DNA from 4 places in the Shewanella psychromarinicola genome. Region 1 is predicted to be linked to each of the others. Evidence: predicted binding sites of a transcription regulator. Region 1 holds the regulator's gene; each other region holds the start of a gene.
What was found. The regulator LexA, encoded in region 1, represses DNA repair genes until DNA is damaged. The targets are predictions, from matches to a motif close to TACTGTATNNNNATACAGTA.

Region 1 (2,212 bases):
CAAACTCTTCGGTTCCCGAAAAAAGCTTGATGAACTCAAAGTACTCTGGTGGTTGTATACAGACTGTCTACGCTTTTATTGTTAGCTGTGCACCACGCTTGTACCTACGACTGAACTTATCAATTTCTATTTGGATTATTTGTCTGACAGTAATCTTGATTACTGTCATTTTATCCAATTAAAGATGAAGAATGTTTCATCCTTGTTAACCACATTACTTGTAGATTAAACATTGATCAAGATCACTTTGTTGGTAAATAGGCTAAAAAAAGATGAAAAAAAGCCCTGAATTCAATGCAGGGCTTGGTAATTAAGGATTTATGCTTAGTGAAATGAGCAAAAATTACCTGCTCCACTTGTTAATGTAGAGTTAACAAGTTGATGTTTGTGAGGTAAGTGAGCATTCACATCTTCAATTACCACGCCTAATGCTCGCGCGCTCTTAGCGACAATTTCCAATCGACGACTATCGCGAGCATCGAGTGAACTTGTCCAAGTAACCACTGCACTAGAAGTTCCGCTCGTGAGAGCTTTTTCCATGGCCCATAATGTTTCGACTTCATCTTTGGTGTGCACCAGTAAAATACGATCCATTCTCACTCCAGCACTGGCCAGCATATGCTTATAGCCTATGTGAGGTGGACTAATTAATACAATCCATCTGCCTTGTTGGCTCAACGTCGCCAGTTGGCTACACAATTGACTCAGTTCTGCTTCACCTTGGGTGACAGTTTGTAATGTTTGAATGGTTTGGTTGCCATGCAGATCTGTTTCAGTTAAATCTACCCATAAGCCTGGGTGACGTGGCGCTACGCCCATTAGTTTGTTCATGACCAATCTCCATTACGGATAACGCCAACTGCAAGCCCTTCGATGGTTAGGCTTTGGCAACTTAAATCTACTTTTATCGGGTTATAATCTTCATTTTCTGCATGCAGATAAATCATATTACCTTTTTGTTCGAATCGTTTTACGGTGACGTCATCATCAACACGCGCCACCACAACCTGACCATTACGCGCTTGTTGCATTTTATGTACAGCGAGCAAGTCGCCTTCTAAAATACCAATGTTTTTCATGCTATCACCACGAACCCGTAATAAAAAATCTGCGGCGGGTTTAAACATATTTGGGTCGACTTGATAATATTGTTCTACATGCTCTTGCGCCAAAATAGGCTCTCCAGCAGCAACTTGTCCAATGAGTGGCAGACCGATTTCAAGCTGTTCTTCATGAGGTAAACGAATACCTCTCGAGGTACCAGGTATGATCTCGATAAAACCTTTTTTGGCTAATGCTTTTAAATGCTCTTCGGCGGCATTAGCACTTTTAAAGCCAAGACGACTCGCAATTTCAGCACGAGTGGGTGGCATACCTGTTTCGGTGATATTGTTTTTAATTAAGTCTAAAATTTCTGCTTGGCGCGGCGTTAACGGTCTCATGATGGTTCCTGTCTTTTTATACAGTGACTGTCATTATATACAGTGTTTTTGTTCGTGCAAGTATTAACCAACTCTTTTTTGAATATTGTTGGTCAAGTATCATTCAACAACCTGTTTCTATTAGTTATTGTGTATTGATTGTCTGATGTTATTTCTGATAGTGAGAACTCAAGCGTAAAGATAAATCGGTCTGATAGTGTAAGCAGGCTGGTTTCTGGTATCCTATACGACAATATTACAGTGGCTTATGTTGCGAAAATAACCATGTCAAAACCAGATTCAATATTTTTACGAGCGTTAAAATGGATTCAAAAATCGATGGTACTCACGGTTGTTGTGCCACATGATCCTTTTGACGATCTTAATTTAGATCCATCTAAACCTCTGATTTATGTTATGAAAACAGAATCAATCAGTGATGCCGCTGCATTAAGCGAAATCACTGAGAGCTTTGGTATGCCCAGTCCATATGAGCCACTGCAATTGGATGGCCTCAAAGTATCACGCATCGTTTGTCTTGAAGGCCGCAAACCGCTTTTTGGTAAACGCGAAAGCGGTGAAAAATTTATTAATAGTTTTACCAGTCTGTTAGCGCTTCATCGTCAATGTCCTGAGTTAGATATTCAGTTGGTGCCTGTGAGCCTTTATTGGGGTCGCACACCGGGTAAAGAAGATGACAGCATGAAAGCGGCTTTTTTTGAAAGGGAAAACCCGACCTGGCTGCGAAAATGGCTAATGATTTTGTTTCTAGGTCGCCACAATTTTGTACA
Region 2 (2,212 bases), 1.0 Mb from region 1:
AGTATTAAAGGCCTGTTTTAGCTTAAAATCAAAAATAAACGCTCGTTTAACTTTAGCCTAATTGCATCCTGCTATCAAAAAGCAGTACAGTGATCTTATTATCACTTTGCTAAGGAATTGCGAGGAATGTCCAGTATTCTTACCCCGCTAATCGCTGTATTTATAATTATGCTTCTCGGCAGTATCATTCAGAAATTGAGACTTTTACCACCAGACACCGATCTGATCCTCAATCAATTTGTCTATTACATAGCCTTCCCAGCGATTTTACTCATTGTTTTAGCTGAAACTCACATTGAAGACATTATTCAGTGGGGCTTTGTTGGTGGCTTTAGCTTGGCGATGATCATTACTTATGCGCTGGTCATTGGCGTATCACTATGGTGCAAGCCTAAGCAGCAAGCGGTTGCCGCAATGCGGGCGTTAAACGCCACGTTTGGCAATACTGCATTTATTGGTATTCCATTGCTGAGCCTATTGTTCCCGGGTCACAAAATGGCATTAGTGGCCGCAGCGATTGCCAGCTTGCTGTCGGTGTTCATGTTCGCGTTTGCTTTAGTCTCTATTGAACTGGCCAGCCGTAATAAACAATCAACCGACCATGCCATCATCATCATGGCTAATGCACTGTATAAAAACCCGATAGTGGTCGGCAGTCTTATTGGCATAGGCCTATCGGCATTTCATATCACCTTACCCGCTAGCCTGGCGTTAGTGCTGCACCAAGTGGGAAACACCTCCAGTCCTTGTGCACTGTTTGCCATCGGAATGGTACTTGCCAAAGCGTTACGGCATCAGTCAATCACGAACATGTTCAGTCTTAGCTTGATTGCAGAACTGAGTTTAATCAACTTACTCAAGATAATTATTCAGCCCCTTATTGCCTTTGGATTACTCAAACTCTTCGGCGTAGAACACGAGTTACTGACTATGGGAGTCCTGTTAGCAGCCTTACCAACTGCAGCAAGTGTGTATTTATTGGCAGACCGATACCAAATTAATGCCAATGGCAGTGCCCAAGGGATTTTATATGGCACATTAGTCACTTTTATTAGTTTGCCTATAATAGAAACACTTTTAAAATCATATGCTTGATAATTGACCGAGTTAAGGCGATAAAATAATCAGTGATATTTTTATGCCAACCACTTTACTGTATATAAAAACAGTATATACTGTTTATCAATACAGTGGTTTAGTCGCTTCATTGAAAGGGATTCATTATGCTTTGCCAACTCAGCATCAATAATTTTGCTATCGTGCGTTTTTTAGAACTCGACTTTAAAGCCGGTATGACAAGCATCACCGGAGAAACCGGTGCAGGTAAATCGATTGCTATCGATGCCCTTGGGTTATGTCTTGGTAATCGCAGTGATGCCAATACCATCAGACCCGGCGCAACGAAAACTGAAGTGAGCGCGCGGTTTACGCTCCACGATGTCCCTTTAGCTAAACGCTGGCTTGAAGATAACGATCTCGATGCTGAAGATGGATGTATTTTACGTCGAACCATTAATAATGATGGCCGATCTAGAGCCTATATTAATAGTAATCCGGTCCCGGTTTCGCAATTAAAAGCCGTTGGTCAACTCCTGATAGGCATTCATGGCCAACATGCTCACCATGCCATGCTTAAAAATGATCATCAGTTAGCCTTACTCGACAGCTACGCTAACCACAAGTTGTTACTTGATGCCGTCAGTGCCAGCTATCAGCGCTGCAAGCAAGTGGAAAACGAGCTAAAGCATCTTGAGCAAGCTCAGCACGAACGCATTTCGCGTCAACAGCTGCTGCAATATCAAGTAGAAGAGCTTAATGAGTTCAACTTAGGCTTGGAAGAATTTGATGAAATAGAACAAGAACACAAACGCTTAGCCAATGGCACAGATTTAATTGAACGTTGCCAAGCTGGTTTACATTTATTGACCGAAAGTGATGAAGGCAATATAGAATCGCTGCTTAATAAAGTGGCCAGTATTGCTGATACGCTTCAAGGCTATGATGAATCCCTTGCTCCTATCGGCACTATGATCAGCGATGCGTTAATTCAAGTACAAGAAAGCGCTAGCGAAATTGAAAGTTATTTAAGCAGTTTAGAGCTTGATCCAGAACATTTTGCCTATTTAGAAAAACGCCTTTCAACGGCAATGCAATTGGCGCGTAAGCATCATGTGAGTGCTGATAAGTTGGCGCTACATCATCAAGCATTGAT
Region 3 (2,212 bases), 1.5 Mb from region 1:
CTCATTACCTGATAATGCAGCTAAGTTAGCCACTTTCTCGGTAGGCACAATGGCATGGTGAGCATCCACTTTACTGTCATCCCACGCTTTAGATTTAAGCTTGGCATTAGGTGAGTCGCAACCATCAACCAAGGCAGAAACGCCTTTGAGCACAGCATCCAATACTTTCGGTGCCAAAGTATGCTGCTCTTTAGGTAAATAGCGACTGTCTGAGCGCGGATAAGTAATCAATTTATGTTTTTCATACAAACTTTGGCAGGTATCAAGCACCTCTTTCGCCGATAGCCCAAAGCGTTTTGCGGCATCGATTTGCAGTGCTGATAAACTATAAGGTAATGGCGGGTTTTGGCGCTTATCTTTGGCTTCAAGTTTTGTCACTTCAGCGGGTTTACCATTAATGCGGGCAACCACATTTTCGGCTAAGCCTTTAGCTAATACCCGTCCATCTTCGTCCATATAGGGCTGGCAAGCCTCACTAGGCTTCCATTTAGCACTAAAACCTTGTTGCTGATCGGTCAGCAAATGCGCTAACACTTCATAAAAAGGTTTTGGGGTAAATGCAGTAATTTCTTCGTCGCGGCGTACGACTAACCCAAGCAAAGGCGTTTGTACTCGGCCAACTGATAATACCCCCTGATAACCGACCTTACGCCCTTGAATGGTATATGCGCGGGTCATGTTCATGCCATACAGCCAATCAGCACGGCTGCGGGCTAATGCAGAAGTCGATAAAGGAATAAACTCACGATTGCTGCGTAACTGCCCTAGCGCACGTTTGACCGCTTGGGGGTTTAAGTCGCTGATTAACAGCCGCTGTACCTGGTTAAGCTTGTCACCCTTTACGCCCAAATAAGAAATCACTTCATCGACCAGCAACTGCCCTTCTCTATCTGGATCGCCAGCATTAATTATCGATGATGCTTGCTTTACCAGTTTACGCAACACCGTAAGTTGACTGCGCGTTTTGGGTTTGGGCTGCAACTTCCACGTTTGCGGGACAATTGGCAAATGCTCGAGTTTCCACGACTTAAATGCATCATCGTACGCATCAGGCTCGGCTTGCTCTAATAAATGGCCAATACACCATGACACGCAATCACCATTGGCGGCAGTGATATAGCCATCACCTTTTTTATGTGGCTTTGGCAACACATCGGCAATCGCACGACCTAGACTGGGTTTTTCAGCAATATATAAAATCATAATCCACTGTTGGGGCGTTAGCGTTCAATATGACAAACCGAACTGCGCCACTTAACTGTATAAATTTACAGTATAGATTAGCGTTAAATACGCCAAGCTGCAAATATGAAATAATTAACCCCTTATCGGCGTAAATCATTACAATAAAAGCATAACAGCGAAAAGCCTAGAAGCTAGAGCGGACTGCGTCCTGCTAGATCGCTTCGCTGCTATAAAAGCATAACAGCGAAGAACCTAAACCCTAGAACGGACTGCGTCCTGCTAGTTCGCTTCGCGGCTATAAAAGCATAACAGCGAAGAACCTAGATCCTAGAACGGACTCCGTCCTGCTAGATCGCTTCGCTGCTATAACAGCATAACAGCGAAGAACCTAGACCCTAGAACGGACTGCGTCCTGCTAGATCGCTTCGCTGCTATAACAGCATAAAAGCGAAGAACCTAGACCCTAGAACGGACTGCGTCCTGCTAGTTCGCTTCGCGGCTATCAAAGCATAATAGCGAAGAACCTAGACCCAAGAGCGGACTGCGTCCTGCTAGATCGCTTCGCTGCTATAAAAGCATAACAGCAAAAAGCCTAGACCCTAGAACGGACTGCGTCCTGCTAGTTCGCTTGATATCGATCTTTATCGCTCGTCATCGCTTGTTATCGCTCTTATAGCCTCTAGCAGCGAAGCGTCCTAGTATCTAGGCATCTAGGCGCAGCGTTCGCTTGTTATCACTCTTATAGCCTCTAGCCGCGAAGCGTCCTAGCCTCTAGGCCTTAAAGCAAAAAAAACCAGCATCAATATGCTGGTTTTTTATCACTAACAAACAGTGGTTAACTTATGGATGACACTCATTGTGCATTTCTAAATTAGTGCCTATGTCCTTTGAGCGATTTGCTTTGGCATCATCGTTACGTAGTTGGGTTAAATGATCCAAGTAAGCTTGATCAACGTCATTGGTAATATAATGACCGTCGAACACTGATGTTTCAAAACGCTTAATCTCTGGATTTTCCATTCTTACT
Region 4 (2,212 bases), 720 kb from region 1:
ACTATCGCTTTATAGCTTACAGGTTGTTCATCATGTGGTGAGTTACTAGCAAAAATCATCATGGTTTTACAGGTTGAGCCTTGCTTGCGAGCTTTAGCGGCGGCAATGCCGACATGTTTGCTTAATGCCTGCAATAGCGATTCATAGTCTGTTATACGCTCTCCAACGCTCCTGGTAGAGAAAATCTGTTTTTTATCAGCTCTTGCCTCATCCCACGCTTTACACGCTTGTCCGTTGAGCTCACGAACTGTACGTTCGATTTCAATACTAAACCGCTTTCTCGCCAGCATAGGTGGCATACAAGCCAATTGATATGCTGTATGGATATTCATTAGCTCAAGCTTTTTACTGATTCGACGTCCAATTCCCCAAACATCACCTGCACTTAGCTGTTTTAAGATCGAAATACGTTCTTGTTCATTACTCATGAAGCAGACGCCTTGGTAATGCCTAATTTTCTTCGCTGCGTGATTAGCAATTTTAGCCAGCGTGAGAGTTTCTGCTATCCCAACACAAACCGCCAATCGAGCCTCCTTCCAGACTGCACGACGGATTAACTGACCCTGAGTCTGTAAACACTTAATAGCGGGGTAAGTGTTCTTAAAAGAAAGGAAACTTTCGTCAATAGAATAAATATGTTGTTCTGGAGCAAATCGACCAATGATATTCATCATTTTACTGGAAAGATCGGCATAGAGTTCATAGTTGGAAGAGCAAACAATAACACCACGCCTAGTGCATAACTCTTTAACTTGAAAATAAGGTAAAAACTTCTCAATACCAGCTTCTTTAGCTTGCCTATTGGCGGCAACAATACAACCGTCATTATTACTCAAAACAATAACTGGCTTACCACGCCAGTCTGGACGAAAAACTTGTTCGGCACTGCAATAGAAGCTATTAGCATCTACTAGGGCAAACATTTACTTTGCACTCAATAGCGGACTTTGGCGATGACAACGAATAGAGCGAGTAACGACGCCTTCAATACTAAAATCATCATATTCATGAATAATGACCGGCTGATATTGCTGATTGGATGAGAGAAGAATACGACGCTTAGTATCCAAGATTTTACACACAAACTCGCCATTAAAATTTGCGACGATAACATCACCATTTCGTGCAGTTTCATGGCGATCAACAATGATCATATCACCATCAAAGATACCGACATCTTGCATCGACTCTCCCTGAGCAACGCCAATAAAGGTCGAGCTTGGATGTTCTACTAACAAATCATCCAGGCTAATACCTAACTGAGAGTATTCAGCCGCTGGGCTTTCAAAGCCAGTGATGCCAGCACGGGCTGGTATAGGTATAACGCGCATAACACAATAACCACTGTATATAATTACAGTCATATTAGCAGTAAAATATCAAGGTGCAAGTCTATTTTTACAATCGAATAATGCATTGCTGTTCGACTTATGGAGCAAAACTTATAACGTTTTATTTGATTATGTAACTAATTCAAGATATCTTGATAATGTTACGTAATCAAGAGAGTTCTGAGTATGCCCGATAAAAATGAAGAACATAAAGGGGCGCATGGTGGAGTACGTAAAGGTGCTGGCCGTAAGACTCGATATGAAAAAACGATAGTGATTAGAGTGCCTGAACAATATAAAAGTGCGATCAAAGCATTAATTGAACACATAGATGAATGCGAAAAAGTTGATCGTCACTACTCACCAGTAGTTTCTAAACCTATCTTTACAAGGTCGTTGCAGGGCAAGCCTCAACAAGTTACTTTTACGGTGAGTCCAGTAAAAGCAACTTGATATCGTTACAAAATCAAATGTATTCAGAATAGTCTATGTATCTTACAAAACCCCGATACTAGATGACAAATTTATTTGTTTTTGGATGCTTTCAGCACACCATCATCATCCGTTAATAGTGATACCTCACCTCGGAGTGCAGTAAGTAAAGTGTTAGTTTGTCTAGTTTGTTCGATCAACTCGTCAAGTTTATTCTTTGTTCCAAAGATTGCAAAAGGCAATATGAACCAAAGTATCGCTAAAACAAACAAAAAAAGGGTTATAAACCCCCCAAAGCCGCCAACCAAAAATGCATCCATAAAGTGTCCCTTTCAGTGAGTATTAATATCGCTGCCATTCGTATAAAAATGACTATTTCAATTAATATCATAGAAGAAAAACATGATCAATTACAACCAAAAACCAACAAGCCTACTACATCAATAAAC

Region 2: a site for LexA is predicted at 1,152-1,171, ahead of recN (DNA repair protein RecN). Genes of this name have one in related genera too.
Region 3: a site for LexA is predicted at 1,257-1,276, ahead of EGC80_RS19365 (DNA topoisomerase III). Genes of this name have one in related genera too.
Region 4: a site for LexA is predicted at 1,343-1,362, ahead of EGC80_RS06425 (LexA family protein). Genes of this name have one in related genera too.

Annotation. Positions count from the first base shown of each region.
Region 1 covers NZ_CP034073.1:764,440-766,651, reverse strand. Annotated here, with positions in the region: gene EGC80_RS03235 (cell division inhibitor SulA) at 325-831, opposite strand; gene lexA (transcriptional repressor LexA) at 828-1,442, opposite strand; gene plsB (glycerol-3-phosphate 1-O-acyltransferase PlsB) at 1,707-2,212, shown strand, end outside.
Region 2 covers NZ_CP034073.1:4,879,246-4,881,457, forward strand. Annotated here, with positions in the region: gene EGC80_RS21205 (AEC family transporter) at 127-1,095, shown strand; gene recN (DNA repair protein RecN) at 1,224-2,212, shown strand, end outside.
Region 3 covers NZ_CP034073.1:4,441,701-4,443,912, forward strand. Annotated here, with positions in the region: gene EGC80_RS19365 (DNA topoisomerase III) at 1-1,203, opposite strand, end outside; gene purF (amidophosphoribosyltransferase) at 2,026-2,212, opposite strand, start outside.
Region 4 covers NZ_CP034073.1:1,484,956-1,487,167, reverse strand. Annotated here, with positions in the region: gene EGC80_RS06430 (Y-family DNA polymerase) at 1-923, opposite strand, end outside; gene EGC80_RS06425 (LexA family protein) at 924-1,331, opposite strand; gene EGC80_RS06420 (hypothetical protein) at 1,518-1,784, shown strand; gene EGC80_RS06415 (hypothetical protein) at 1,856-2,083, opposite strand.